DNA from 2 places in the Terribacillus sp. JSM ZJ617 genome. Region 1 is predicted to be linked to the other one. Evidence: riboswitches for the same ligand, from Rfam matches in the RefSeq annotation. Region 1 holds a riboswitch; the other holds the start of a gene.
What was found. A riboswitch is a leader RNA that binds a small molecule or an ion and turns the genes downstream of it on or off. The one in region 1 is predicted to bind cyclic di-GMP.
Positions count from the first base shown of each region.

Region 2: it holds a riboswitch for cyclic di-GMP, as region 1 does, so the genes downstream of both, ACH6C1_RS04105 (hypothetical protein) here and ACH6C1_RS15715 (hypothetical protein) in region 1, are expected to answer to the same signal.

Region 1 covers NZ_JBISEQ010000005.1:52,539-60,113, forward strand. The annotation lists gene ACH6C1_RS15705 (methyl-accepting chemotaxis protein) at 1-1,584, opposite strand, end outside; gene ACH6C1_RS15710 (hypothetical protein) at 1,949-2,125, shown strand; cyclic di-GMP riboswitch class I at 2,714-2,800, shown strand; gene ACH6C1_RS15715 (hypothetical protein) at 2,908-3,276, shown strand; gene ACH6C1_RS15720 (hypothetical protein) at 3,319-4,029, shown strand; gene ACH6C1_RS15725 (methyl-accepting chemotaxis protein) at 4,074-5,198, shown strand; gene ACH6C1_RS15730 (pyridoxal phosphate-dependent decarboxylase family protein) at 5,480-7,114, shown strand; gene ACH6C1_RS15735 (HAD-IA family hydrolase) at 7,501-7,575, opposite strand, start outside.
Region 2 covers NZ_JBISEQ010000001.1:847,371-854,945, reverse strand. The annotation lists gene ACH6C1_RS04110 (glycosyltransferase family 2 protein) at 1-1,582, shown strand, start outside; cyclic di-GMP riboswitch class II at 1,623-1,706, shown strand; gene ACH6C1_RS04105 (hypothetical protein) at 1,745-2,518, shown strand; gene ACH6C1_RS04100 (glycosyltransferase family 2 protein) at 2,515-3,744, shown strand; gene ACH6C1_RS04095 (hypothetical protein) at 3,731-4,897, shown strand; gene ACH6C1_RS04090 (hypothetical protein) at 4,783-5,445, opposite strand; gene ACH6C1_RS04085 (RNA degradosome polyphosphate kinase) at 5,575-7,575, opposite strand, start outside.

The sequences.
Region 1 (7,575 bases):
TGTTGCTGAGGCAACTGCCTTGGAACTGGATGCTGTTTCTTTTGATCCGGTTTCAAGAGTTGAGAGGTTATGCTGCACTACCTCTACACCTGCAGTTAATTGCTGGGTGGCAGCTGCTACTTCTTGAATTTGAGCTGTTACCTGTCCAACGAGATTTAATATCTCGCTAAACTGTTGCTGGCTCTCACTGGCGTAATTCATGCCTGAATCCACATTTTTCTGCACATTATGGATATTGACTACGGTATCTTTTGAGTCCGTATCTATTGTGGAAACTAAGTGCTTAATATGGCTGGCAGATTGGTTTGTTTCATCAGCCAGCTTTCGGACTTCTTCGGCTACAACTGCAAAACCTTTTCCTTGTTCTCCGGCTCGTGCAGCTTCAATGGCTGCATTTAATGCAAGGAGATTGGTTTGTTCCGAGATGTCTGTGATGAGTGAGGACATATGACTTATTTCTGTTGTACTTCTCACTAATGACTTTAATCCGCTCCCAGCTTCTTGAACAGAATGATTGATGGCGGTCATTTGTTCTGACATCATATTTACAGAAGAGACGCCTAACTCTGCTTTATCCTTCATAAAGGAGGAGTTTTCAGCAATGCGGTTTGTGTTGTCAGCTACATTGGAGAGGCTCTCTAAAATCTCTGTTATGGATCCAGAGCTCTGTTCTGTCATGTTACTTTGATTTGTACTAGTTAAAGCAATTTCCTTCATGGATTGTGAGATTTGGTCCGAAGTAGCTCTAGACTGTTCAGAGCTTGCCGATAATTCTTCTGAAGCGGCCGCGACCTGTTGGGATGAACTGCTGATCTGCTTTACGATACCTGCCAGTGAGTGAACAAAAGCATTAAAGGATGCAGCAAGCTGACCAAATTCATCCTTACTCTTGACTTCTACTTTTTGAGTCAGGTCCGCATCTCCCTGCGCAATATCCTCAAGCTGTCTATTGAGACTTCTTAGAGGTACCAAGATGGATCTTAAAAGAAGCATACTTAAAAGGATCCCTATAATAATTGAGATTATTGACACTGTACTAATGAACCATCCACTTACAGTTCCATATCTATGAATATCTGCTTCTAAATCATTCACATCCTTATTCAATTGATCGACTAACTCATTTACGGATGGATCTAGTAATTCCTTCCGTAAGGTTCTTTCCTCTCCTAAGTGAAGTGATTCTGCTTGTTCGGGATTGGAGGCAAATTGTATTACTACTTCCTGATTCATACTCCAAAACTCTGAGAAGTTATCCCGAATATCATTTACGTTCGTCAAATAATCCTTATTGTGGATGAGTGATTCCAATTGATCTAAAGTTGAGAAGATATCCTCGGATTTCTCTTCCATTCCATCAGCGAAATCCTGTTCGCCAGTGATGAGAAAACCTCTTTCATCATTCGATAGGCCAGCTAACCTATATTGGACATGCTTGATTTTGTTTTGAAACTCCATTTTATCCTTTAGGATATCATTCTTCTTTGTAATGGAAGAATTGATGAAAATGGATGAAACTCCAATTAGTAATAAGGAAAATATTAAAATTGAAATTATACCAAGAAGTTTTGTTTTGATTTTCACGATTAAATTCCTTTCTAATAAAAAAAGCTCTACATATTAATTAGCTGCTCAAAACTATTAAGGCTCCCAAACCAAGATATTCCTTTCTGATTAATTAATATGCACGGTATATATATCGACCAGCCTAGGGAATCTTAAAGGCTTTTACGAGATATAACAAGAGAGCTAGGTGTTTCAGTTCAATTAAAAAGCTACAGATTAATCTGTAGCTCACTAAAGTTGTTAAATAACTGCCTCTTTCATGTCGATTAGCGTCAATAATGATCGTTCTCATTAACAGCCTGTTTACAATGAATTGACCTCTTCTTAACAGTCCTCTGGTATCTTACTTATGTACCTTAATTTTTTAAAGGGAGAGGTTTCAATGCTTAAAAAATGGATGGTAGCATTGGGAATGGTTTCAGTTCTTATGTTGGCGGCATGTAATGATGGTGACGATGAAGATCCAGCTGATGATGAGCAAATGGAGGAACAAGAGCAGGACCAAGATCAAGAGCAAGATACTGATGATAGAGAAGAAGATACAGATCAATCTGAATAATATATAGTGGCTGAAAGGCGTTCCTTTGTGGTTCGCCTTTTTTAAATTCAGTACTACATGACACCCATTTAGAATTAAAGTGGTGCACTATAAAAACATTCTTTTATTAGTGAAAGTATGAGTGGTAGGAATAAGACATATAGGCAGTTACTAAGTGTACAGCTTTACAAGAGGCAAAGCTCAATTTTTTCTGTTTTGATAAAAGCTAATCGAGTAGTACCCAGCCAATTGAGATTGAGAAACAGAGGTGAGATTTTTTGGTTAACAATTATATTTGGAATGTTGATTAAATGTTTGTATGAGGACTCTCTTATTCTTTTGAACTAGCTGGAACGATGCTATATCGTGAACATCTTTAAACATTTAACAATTTCTATTTAAATTGTCTGTAGTTGACCGATATAAGGGAGGCAGGTGGTTTTAATGTATAGTAAATTAGACCTGTGACAGCATCCGTGAAATGGTGGTTGATGAATTAATACACCTATAAATAGAAGAAGCAGTTATAATTAGACAAGAAAATATGAGTAATTTATAATGCGAAAGGGAACGTGAAGTTATGGCGGGGTGTATTTAGAACTATAAATCAAAATTATTAGGCAAACTTATCGAAAGATAGGGACGCAAAGCTACGAGTCTAATATCCGTATGGATGATGATAGTCGGGTTGCCAAGTATGAAATTATATCATTGGCTATCCTTGTCTATATTAGGATAGCTTTTTTTCACACTTAAGCGGTAATTATAGTTTTATCAGGCATATAGAAAAAGGAGCGAACGAAATGATAGTAGTAGATAAAAAGAAGTATAAGATGGCGATTGATGAAAATGCCAAAGAAGTACATGTCCAGGTACATGGATTAATGAGGGAGGAAGATGCAGAAGGATATATGGTCGATTTGCAGGATACAATCAATAAAGTATCTAGAAAAGATTATACTTTTGTTGTCGATGGAACTCATCAAACGCCTGTACCTTCGAAGGTTGTACCGCAGTTGGAACAAACAATGCAATTCTATTCTACTTTAGGTTTTAAAGATACAATTGTAATAAAACCTTCTTCTAAAATTGCTCAAGTGCAAATTAGGAATGCCCTTGAAAGAATTGAATTCACGGGAAGGTTTATGGATAAAGTAAATCATTCTATGTAACATCCGGTTCGCCAAATTTGCAGTTAAAAGGGAGATTAAAACATGCAAGCAACACAGGAATTGTATACATATGAAATTTTAACAAAGAATCAAACAGAAATGATTCAAAAAGCTGCCGAATGTCTCGCCCGTACATTTATTGGTGTAGATGTTGCAGGGAAATGGGTTCAGGAACCGATGGTTGGACAATTAAGTATAGCGTATGAAGATTTCTATGCTTTTACCAAGGATTATTTGGATTCAACTGTAGACCAAGGATATTGTGCAGTCGCTCTAGACAGTGATAATCATGTTGTAGGTGTCCTTGCCGGAGATACCAATGCACCCGAAATTATTGGAGAGGATGTATTCGAAGGTTCTTTCTATGATATGAATGTTATTCTTCACGTACTGGAAGACGTAGATAAACGCTTTATCGAAGATTATAAAAGACGTAGCGGAAAAGATATTTCCAATGGGGATATGTTGCACCTATTTATGTTGGGCGTGATAGCCGAACAAGAGCGTCATGAAGTAATTAAGCAATTAGGAAATAGGTTGATTACAAAAGCAGCGAAGCAGGGGCTGAAGGCAGTAGTGGGCGAAGCGACAAACCCTAAATCGATTCGTGTGATGGAAAAATATCACGACATGAAAAAATACCAAGATATCGAAGGTAATCATATTGTTCATATGTATAAAGACAATAGCAAACTGCAAGCCATTCCTTCGAATGTAGCTGATGGAACATACATTATTATAAGAGAACTATAAAAATATAATTCTGATTGAAACAGAAAGTAGGAGTTTAATTTATCATGGAATTTTACTTGATAGGAATAATAGTCATTCTATTGATAGCTTTAGGTTATTTTGCTTACCAATATGTTGCACTGAAACGTCGTGCACAATTAAACACTTTAGGCAGTGGCGATGAAATTATTTTGAATCGCGTTGGGAATGAGCAGCAGCTTGAGAACTGCAGCCATATAGAAAAGGAACTACTGTCGTTATCAAAAGATGTGAATGAAAAAGGCGTAAATCTTGCGGAAACAGGTGAATATGCTTCTGAACAAGCTGATATTGTGAGAGCAGCAATTGACGAGGTAGGCAGAGGATTAGAGAAACAATTAGTAGCCACAGAAGAAAGTGCTGCCTCCATGGAAGAAATGACACAAGCGATAGAAAATTTATCAGTTAGATCTAATCAGATTTCAGAACAATCCATTACTACGCTAGAATTGACGCAGCAAGGAAATGAGAAACTAAAAGATTCCTTGGTAAAGATGGATCAATTTAATCAAACAGTTAATACAACCTCTAATGCAATAAACAAACTTGGAGAAAAATCTTATGAAATCAGCAGTATTGTTAAGGTGATTACAGAGATCTCTGAACAAATTAATCTGCTGGCGCTGAATGCAGCGATAGAAGCTGCTCGAGCAGGCGAAAATGGTAAAGGATTTGCTGTTGTTGCAGATGAGGTAAGAAAATTAGCGGAACAAACTCGCCAATCTACTTCAGAAGTATCACATATCGTGAAAAATATACAAGAAGAAACAGCTATAGTGGTTAAGTCAATGAACCAGGGGACCGAAGAATTTAAAGATACGAATGCAGACATTTTAGAGGTTGGAAATATGTTCGAAAAGATACTATCTACTACAAAAATTATTGCTGAAAACAACGAGAACTCTTCTGCAAACACAGAAGAATTATCTACTGCTTCACAACAGATCATGACAACAATCGTTGAGATTGCATCTATCTCACGAGAATCGGTGGAGATGTTTGAGGAACTAATTGAGATTAATGATGAGGAACTTCATACGATACAAAACCTTGTTGAGAAAGCAAGAAATCTTATAAACCACAAAAACGTAGTAGGCGAACTACTAAAAGAGAATGATGATGTTAAAGCAAAGGAAGTAAAAGCGAGTTAAAATGCCAGAATAAAAGGTCAAGGTAGCAGTTTGACTATTCGCCTTACCGAATGAAAATATTTGGCTTCTCCATAATTTATCTAATATGGGATGATCCCCTTTTAGTAAACAGATTAAAGAGAGCATTCTGATCTGTTTAAAGGAGGGGATCTTTTTCTTATGAGAAAATTACTTGCGCTTGTCTTAATTTGTTCTTATAGCTAACATTCCCCCTTTCTACCTAAAACATAAAATTGCAATCAGTAATTTCTATAAATATTTAGACATTAGGAGGTAAAATAATGAAGGAAATTCAAAAATTATATCCTAGTATGGACGGGAATGACTTTCAAAGAGAGGAATTATTGTCCTTTTTTAAGTCGATTTTAACAAAAATAGATGAATTAAAAGATCCTAACAAATTAACGCTAGGAGAAATGCCTGAGTACACAGAGGATTACTATAATCGCGTTATTCAAAAGGCGTCTGTTCCGAATACAGGAGTGTCGATGGAGGAAGTGGTTCAAAAGCTTCTAAAATTAGTAGAAGGGCACCGGTTCGTCAATCGGAACTATGTAGCCAATGCAGCTCCCCTTCCCAATATTGCTAGTATCCTTGGTAATCTGGTGATGGTTCTAGTTAATGGTAATAATCTATGGGATGTGGAGGGACCAGCAGCAGCAAAAGCAGAAGTCGAAGTAGCTGCAATGCTATCCAAACTTATCGGATACGATGAAAGCATCAGCGCAGGATATACAACATGGGGAGGACAAGGGGCTGTCTTTAACTCTTTACGTCTTGCCATTGCCCGTTACGAGCCGACCTCTAATCATAATGGTGTACCGCAAAATCTCTATTGTTTCTGTTCAGAGCTATCACACTACAGTCTGCTTAAATCTGTAGAAGCAACTGGGATTGGCATAGAAAACATGATTCGAGTGAAAGTTAATGCTGATCATTCTATCAATCTAGAAGATTTAAAAGAAAAAATGGAGCATATTATTGCAAAAGGCGGTGTTCCGCTTTATGTCCTTGCCACAATGGGAACTACTGATACATTTGGGGTTGATGACATTAAGGGGATTAAGCATATAGCGGTAGAAATGGAACGCACATATGGCATAGATCCAATTTATATCCATGCAGACTCTGCTATGGGGGGCATGTATACTTTCTTTAATAATTACAGCTTTGATAGCAATACTTTGCAATTTACAGAGAACGTTATTGAGGTATTGAAATCCTATCAACAGAAATTTAAAAATATAAAGCTTGCAGATAGTATGGTTTTTGATTTCCATAAGCTTGGACAAACGCCATATATCACAAGTTTATTTTTAATCAAAAACAAAGAGTATCTTAAGAATGTTGATTTAGATGCAGTAGAAACGCCGTATGTTGGGAATCGCGGTTATGGTAGTTATCATACAGGCTACACGCTCGAATGCTCGCGAATGGGAAGTGCTTTGGCGATTTATGCATCTTTACTAGCATTTGGAATCGAAGGCTATCAAAAGCTTTTAGCCAATTATATTCATGTTAATATTGCATTTAGAGAGACACTAAAAAGGGAATTTCCGAATGTGGCAATCACGAATGAGGTTTCTCCTATTACAACATTCCGTTTTTATCCCGAGAAGAATAAATGGAATGGTGAATTGAATGGACTGCTAACTATAGAAGAACTGACGGAAATTAATCAATTTAATGACGGGTTTGCAGAGATGATTGGAGCCGAACGAGATACCGTCTACTTTGGATTTACAAAAAAGCAGCGTCTCGTGGAAGCTGCAAACTCAAACAATCGAATATCCGTATATGCGCATAAATTTTTTGCAATCTCGCCATACACGACAATAGAAGAAGTCGACCGTTATGTTGGATTCTTAAAAGAACACTTAGACTTATTTATGAAGACGGCAGTAGTACAAGTATAATTGTAAGATTCTGTTCCACTCTCTAACCATTTCTCCTGGGTTATAGGAGAGGGGATCTTTATATTAGCAAGTACTATGAAGTAGCTGACAAGTACTATGAAGTAGCTGACAAGTCAGAAGAAACAGCTGGCAGCAGTCCTTACCTTACATGATGTAATATCTTTTCTCAAAAAAACATCAAACCTTGATACACTAGGGTTTGATGTTTTTTTATCGGAATATGTTATAGGTGTATTTAAGCTATTAAATTCAATCGTCCTTATCCCAAACCAAGCTTCTACTATTAATTGCATCACAGACGGTACAACATCTTCAAACAGCTCTAATAGATTCTGTATTATATAATGTTGTTCTATTTTTTTAAAACATGCAGACAGAGATACCAGTCAAGACAAGGTAGGTATGTTATAGCTTTTGCCCATCAAGATATCCGTTTCTAACCGGTCGCTAATGAATAAGCA
Region 2 (7,575 bases), on a different contig from region 1:
ATTCCAGTACAATCTGTTCTTCGAGGATAATATTACGAATGAACAAGACTTCTTCATGCGCCGTTTGGAGGAAGGAAAGGATCGCTTCAATGCGACGATGTATGTCGGAAGCAATGCTTTGTTCCGCCGAAGTGCATTAGAGGAAATCGGGGGTTTCGCAACGGGCGTCATAACCGAGGATATGGCAACAGGTATGCTTCTCCAGACAAATGGGCAAAAAACGGTCTTTGTGAATGAAGCATTAGCTGTTGGCTTATCCCCTGAAACGTACGCTGACCTTCTAAAGCAGCGCGACCGCTGGTGCCGAGGCAATATCCAAGTCATCCGAAAATGGAATCCGCTCACAATCAAAGGTTTGAGCTTCATGCAGCGCTTGCTGTACATGGATGGAATTCATTATTGGTTCTTCGGAATCTATAAGATGGTGTATTTACTGGCACCATTGCTGTTCCTGCTGTTCTCCATCTATAGTCTGCAAACCGATTTCTCGACTCTATTGCTGTTCTGGCTGCCGGCGTTCCTATCGTCACAGCTCGCGTTCCGCCGCATGGCAGATAACAAACGGACGACGATTTGGAGTCACATTTATGAGGTGGCACTCGCCCCTTACATGGCTGTATCTGTTCTAACGGAACTATTCTTCCGAAAATCGATCAAATTCAATGTTACCCGCAAAGGAATAGTGAATAATCGCCGGCATTTTCTCTGGCGGACAAGCACACCATATGTAGTTCTGCTTGCGATGAGCATTGCTAGTATGATTATGATCGGAATAGATTTGTTTACCCCTATACAGATTTACGATAATGTCGAAATGCTCTATATCAATATTTTCTGGGTGCTATACAATGCTGTCGCACTTGTCATGGCTTTGATCATTTCGGTGGAACGGCCGCGCTTCCGAGAAGCAGAGCGCTTTGATGTGACGCTGGAAGCAGAGCTTGTGAATAGTCTTGATGAGAAGAAGCATTCCATACGAATCATTGACTTAAGCGAATATGGCGCAAGGCTGGAACTGCCTGATGCAAAAGCAGCCCATCTGCTGTCAGCCGGAAGTCCGCTGACGCTTTCCTCAGGTCCGCTACAAGGCTTGAAGCTTCACAAGCATTGGGTTTCCCAGCAAGGAAAAAGCTATTATGCAGGCGTATCCTTCCAGGATGTCACGCAGGAACAGTACCGTGCCCTTATCAAACTCCTGTTCGTCGATGCACCAGACATATATACTAGCAGGGAATATGTAAATTCAACACTATTGCATGCAGTTTCCCGCTTCTTCCGTCAAACACAAGCCGAACCAAAACAATCCGAGCGGCAAAGCATCAGGGAAACAATCTCGGTTCCTGGCGTCCTCTATTTTGCAGATACTGGTAAAATAGAAACCACGCTTATTGATTACAGTCTGAGCGGATGCCAAATCGAACTGAAGAAGCCGATTAAACCAGGTCAAGTACTGCGTCTGCACGCCAATCACAACAGCTTCCGCGAAAGTGATGTACGTGTCCAATGGGTGCAAAAACGCGGACGAAAATATTTAGCAGGTTTGCGATTCCTGACAGAGACAGCTGAATCGAATACTGGGTAAATAAATATGGACATCTATACAATAAATGATATATTATGACAATAGAAAATGAAGCTTCGACTCTTTATCTGTATGTGGGCACTTGGGTAAAGAAGAGCTACTAGTGCAACCGCCATTTTATTGGCGGTTGTTTTTTATTTTGAATAAGAAAGTAGGTTTTACATGCAACTCCGGATCTTGTTGACATTTCTTTTATGTAGTTTTATGGCATTATCCTTTACAGCATCGTCCTCTATTCCTTTGACCGATGGTTTAATTCTGCTTTTAGCCATTTTTTCCATCCACGCCGGAAGCTTTGCCAAACAATTTATCACGTTGCTTTTGCTTAGTCTTTCTTTTGGTTTCTTTCTACTTTTCTATGCATTATTCACGCATGCATCTTTGACAGAACAGGTTTATTATTTGCTTCGCCATATTCTCGTAACTGTTAGCATGGTTTTAATTTGGCTTACCTATGGGATAACATCACGCTATCGTAACGAAAATATAGCATTAAAAGAGAAGATTCAAGCACTTGAAAAATATGCTGGTTCTTCCCAATTACTAACTTTGACTGAATTTAAGAGTCGTGTGAAGTTGATTTCGACCGGGACGAGACGACGTAATGAACAAAATTATTATGTTTTTGCTTCCATCGTTACTCCTGATAAAGTCCTGGAAACAACAAGCTCTATTTCCCACATTGTAAGTGAGGGAATTTTAAGCTCGATACGCGCTGAATTCGACTTAGTCACACAAGTAAAAGAAGAGCAATTCCTTATCTTCCTTCAGAACACCAATGAAGCAGGATGTCAAATCGTAATTGACAGATTGATGGGTAAACTTCGGAATCAATTTAATCTAATTGATCCTCCTCTCATATGTGAAACTGTACTGGAGGAAGAGATAGAGTCTATCTTAGAGATAACCCAGCCATTCAAAGGAGCAGCAGGATGAAGATTATTCTAGTAGCAGTTATGGCCTTTTTCTGGATTCTGCTCATCTATTATTCCATTCTTACAATCGCTGGCGTTTTACAGCGATTGAAAAGGAAAGAAGAAATTACATTACCTTCCTATCCCTCTATCGCTGTTTTAATTCCTGCACATAATGAAGGAGTCGTGATAAAGCAGACTTTAGAAGCCATGATCCGACTAAAATACCCAGGAGCATTGGATGTCTATGTTTTGGATGATTCCTCTACAGATGACACAGCGGAGATCATTCTAAAATTCAGCAGCACTTTCTCCCGTATACATTATTTAAAAGTCCCTCCTGGGTCTCCGAAAGGAAAATCAAGGGTACTTAATTATGGGTTATCTGTAACGACATCTGATTATTTCATTGTCTTTGATGCAGATAATCAGCCCGCTGAAGACAGTGTGATGGAATTGATTCACACTGCAGAACGTACTCCTGACGCTGGAGGAGCAGTGGGTTATGTTAAGACTATCAATGCAGACCGAAACGTATTGACTAGAATGATCTCGATCGAATTTCAGGTCTTTCAGCTATTAATGCAAAGTGGTCGATGGAAGATGTTTAAAACAGGTTCCCTGGCAGGAACGAACATGCTGCTTCGAAGAAGTGTTCTGCAGGAAGCTGGGGGGTATGACCTGTATGCTCTTGCCGAGGATGCAGAACTTACTGTCAGGCTGACGGCTTTAGGGTGGAAATTACCTGTTGTTCACCACTCTAGAACATGGGAACAGGAACCAGAGAAAATCAGTATCTTTGTCAGACAGCGTACAAGATGGCTGACAGGTAATATCTATCTATTGGAGAAATCGTTTCATGAATGGAGTTATTGGAAAGGAAAGACGTTTGTCCATAGCTTCCAGCATGTTTTGACTTATTTATTATTTGTATTAATGCTGCTATTTTCAAATACATGGTTCATTCTAAGCTTACTAGGTGTCAACCTGCCCGATTTTGAATCTCCTTTGCTGTTGTTCTGGTTTATGAGCTATGTAGTTTATACTGCTCAGGTCGTCAGTGCAATGGTGCTTGAAAGGACTATTACCCCCTTTAATGTACTTATCGGCTTAATCATGTATTTCACTTATGCTCAGATCTTCCTGTTACTGCTTTTACGGAGTGGACTTTCTTATATATGGAGCCGGCTGACTAAGCAAACAATTAAGTGGGATAAAACAGAAAGGTTTAAGGATGATGCAGCATAAAAGTTATGTTGCTAAAATACTTTTGCTGCTGATTTGTAGCCTTCTTTTGTTTTTAAATTTCTCTTCTTCTGTTGACCAGGAAACAGTTACTAGTACCGTCAAACAACAATACAAGAACAAAGAAGGTTTCATTGCTAGCTATGGAGATGGAGAACGCGACACTAGTCCTATCCTTCTTGAAAGCCTCGGGCAATACATGGAATATTTACTCATAGTCGGAGATAGCCAAGAATTTGAGGAGCAGTTTCTCCTGCTTCAATCTAACTTCACAGTCAATACCGATGAGGGCATTTTTCTAAAGTGGCAGCTTGAAGAAGATGTAACTGCAAATGCTTCAGTAGACGATTACCGGATAATAAGAACACTGCTAAGAGGGGGAGAACAGTTTCATAATTCCTCTTACACTAATTTTGCAGGACAGATATGGGATACAATGAATAAAACACAAACTGTTAATGGTTTAATCGTTGATTTCTATGATTGGTCATCACAACAAAGAACATCCGAGATTCATCTCAGTTATATAGATTATGATGTGCTGGAGAAGCTGCAAGCTTCCAAATTACCTAGATACAAGCAAATCTTGTCAGATGGCCTGACAGACAAGATTTTTTTCAATGAAATCTACAACCCGGAAAACAATAGCTACCACACAGCAAATGCAGAAACGGTAAATATGATTGATCAATTCTTGATTGCTATTCAGTATGCAGAAAGTACACATGAAAAACCGAAAAGTTTTCATGATTGGGTTCAAACTCAAATGCAAAATAATGGTATATTATATGGTGGTTATGACCGTAACACCGGCAAGCCCGTAGTTAATTATGAATCTAGTGCTGTATATGCGCTTGCTTTGATTTATAGTTTAACAGTAGATGATCAGCAAATGTCCGAAACTCTATATAGCCAGCTGCAGAAACAATCACCCTTGCAGGCTGACCCAAACTACAATGATATCCATTTCTTTGATTATATGTATGCTTCTTATGCAGCAACACTATATAAAGAACAAAAAGCAGTCGTTGACTGCTTTTTTTATCCCTTAATATATGCATACAGCTCCTGCGTCTCCGTTTCAGCACCAAACGCACGCGTTGCCCCCCATACCTTATCCACTTCTGCTCCATTGATTTCTGCGTCCATATCATGAAAAATCCGATGCACATAACGCAGACTGTTCAGGTCCGCGCTGTCTGTTGCGATTCGCATGAACGCCTCGGCGTTCCACATATCGTTTACAGCTTCTGATGGAGCAAAGCCTTCCGTTCGCAGCCTTTCTACATCCTTCTGCAGCTGCTGCCATTCCTCTGATTGAGCCAGATAGTCGATATCTACATTATCGATGTGTCCCCAGCCAGTGAGATCATTCAAATAGGCATGCTGGTCACTGATGATTTGTTTGATCAGCTCTTCATTCTTATAGGCAACTTGTTCATCATAGACCTCGTATGTGAACGTAGAAAGGAAATCCTTTGTATCGCCAGAAAGTTCCTCCAGCTTGGACGCCCCTTCTCCTTTCTCTACTGGCTTCAATTGTTTATCTTCCGGCATTTCAGCTGGCAATTGTTCTTGCTGCGTTGCCTCATTTTCTTTCCCGCTGGCTGTATCGTTTTCTTCCTGAGATAGGAAGAAGTAGATGCCAGTACCTGTTATTGCAAGTACACAAATACATATTAATGTTATAAAAAATGCCTTCACTGCTTCCACTCCTCTGCTAGACTGCTAGAATGAATTTCCAGTTTAAGATTGCTAGAGTCCATTATAGCAATAATTCCCAGCAGATTCTGTCGAAAAGCAAAAAAATAGGACGCTGATTGCGTCCTATCCTCACTCCTCATCTTCCATCACACGATAAGCTTCATTAAACAATATCAGCTGGCTATCTATCAGCTCTTCCTGATCGCCTCTTGTTACATAATGATAGACTCCGTTTTCATCCTGCTCTCTTGCCTTGCTATTATCCTTTAGCATGACATCGAGGATGTCTCGGATTCGACGCTTGATAGGTCCGTCGAATATCGGGAAAAGGATTTCCACCCGCTTCTCCATATTCCTTGTCATCATATCAGCTGAGGAAAGCTGTATCTTTTCCTCCCCATTATGATGGAAATAATAGATTCGTGTATGCTCCAGATATCTGCCGACAATACTCCGTACACGTATATTATCGCTCACACCCTTGATTCCAGGACGCAGGCAGCAAATGCCCCGGATGATTAAATCGATCTTGACACCGGCGATGGAAGCTTCATATAGCTTCTGAATGATTGGCTTATCGGTAATCGAGTTCATTTTCATGATAATTCGCCCATTCCCATACCGTTTATGTAAGCGAATCTCTTCATCAATCATACTGATCATATCCGACCGGATATCAAATGGAGCTACCGACAGATGATGGAAGGTCGGTTTCTCTGTATAGCCGCTTAGGTAATTGAAAAAGTTAGTCGCATCAATCCCGAATTTCCGCTTGGAGGTAAACAGCCCCATGTCTGTATACAGCTTGGCCGTCTGATCATTATAGTTCCCTGTGCCAAGATGAACAAAGCGCTCGATTCGGTTATGCTTCTTCCGCACGACAAGTGTTATCTTGCTGTGCGTCTTCAAATGGGTCATCCCATAGATAACGTGACAGCCGGACTTTTCCAGTTCCTTGGCCCATTGCACATTATTCTCCTCATCAAAGCGTGCTTTCAGCTCGAACAGCACGGTAACCTGTTTCCCTTTTTCTGCTGCACGCTTTAACGCATCAATAATAGGCGAATCCCCGCTCACTCGGTAAAGCGTTTGCTTAATCGCCAGCACATCGGGATCATCTGCTGCTTTTGAAACGAAATCAACAATAGGCTCGAACGATTCATACGGATGATGCAGGAATATATCCCGATCATTGATAGCATCGAATAAATTCTCATCTGTTCCGATTTCAGCAGGCGGCTGCGGGATGAGCGTCTCATAAACTAGATGCTCCCGTTTTGCTGCAACGAGCTTGTAGAACTGCATCATTCGCGTCATGTCGATCGGTCCATCAATTTCATAGACATCCTTCCGATGGATATCCAGTGTCTCTGTCAGGAAGGTGATCATTTTGTAGTCATACTCTTGTTTTGGGATTTCCAGCCGGATAGCTGCTCCCCATTTACGTTTTTTGAGCTCTTTTTCTATTTCCTTCAATAAATCCCGGGCGCCTTCTTCATGAATCGTCATGTCAGCATTCCGAGTTATCCGGAAAACTGTCACAGATTTTATTTGATATCCGCGGAATAGCTTATAAATATAGTGACTGATGATATCTTCCAGCAGAACAAAATGGAGTTCATCTTCCCTTGTATCCTCCAGCTGAATAAAACGGTCCAGAACAGCCGGCACCTGCACGATGGCTGTCTTCTGCTGAGCAGCTTCATCCATCTCATGCTCGTCCAATAAGGAGACAGCCAGGTTCAGACTTTTGTTCAGAAGCATTGGAAACGGGCGATAAGCATCGACTGCCATCGGCGTAAGTACAGGGAATATTTCTTCTTCAAAATACGTTTCCAGACGAAGCAGCTGGGCACTGGACAGCTGCTCCATGTTCAATAATTCTACTTTCTCTTCTTTCAACTCCGGGATAATCACATCCTGGAATACACTGTTCTGCGTCTCCACGAGACGGTGCGCCTTTGCTCCAATTTTTTGAAGCTGCTGTTTCGGTGTCATACCGGCTTTATTTTCAGGCCGGTTGAATCCAGCTTTCACCTGATCCTTTAAACCAGCCACGCGCACCATGAAAAACTCATCCAGATTGGAACTGAAAATCGACAGGAACTTTAGCCTTTCCAACAAAGGGTT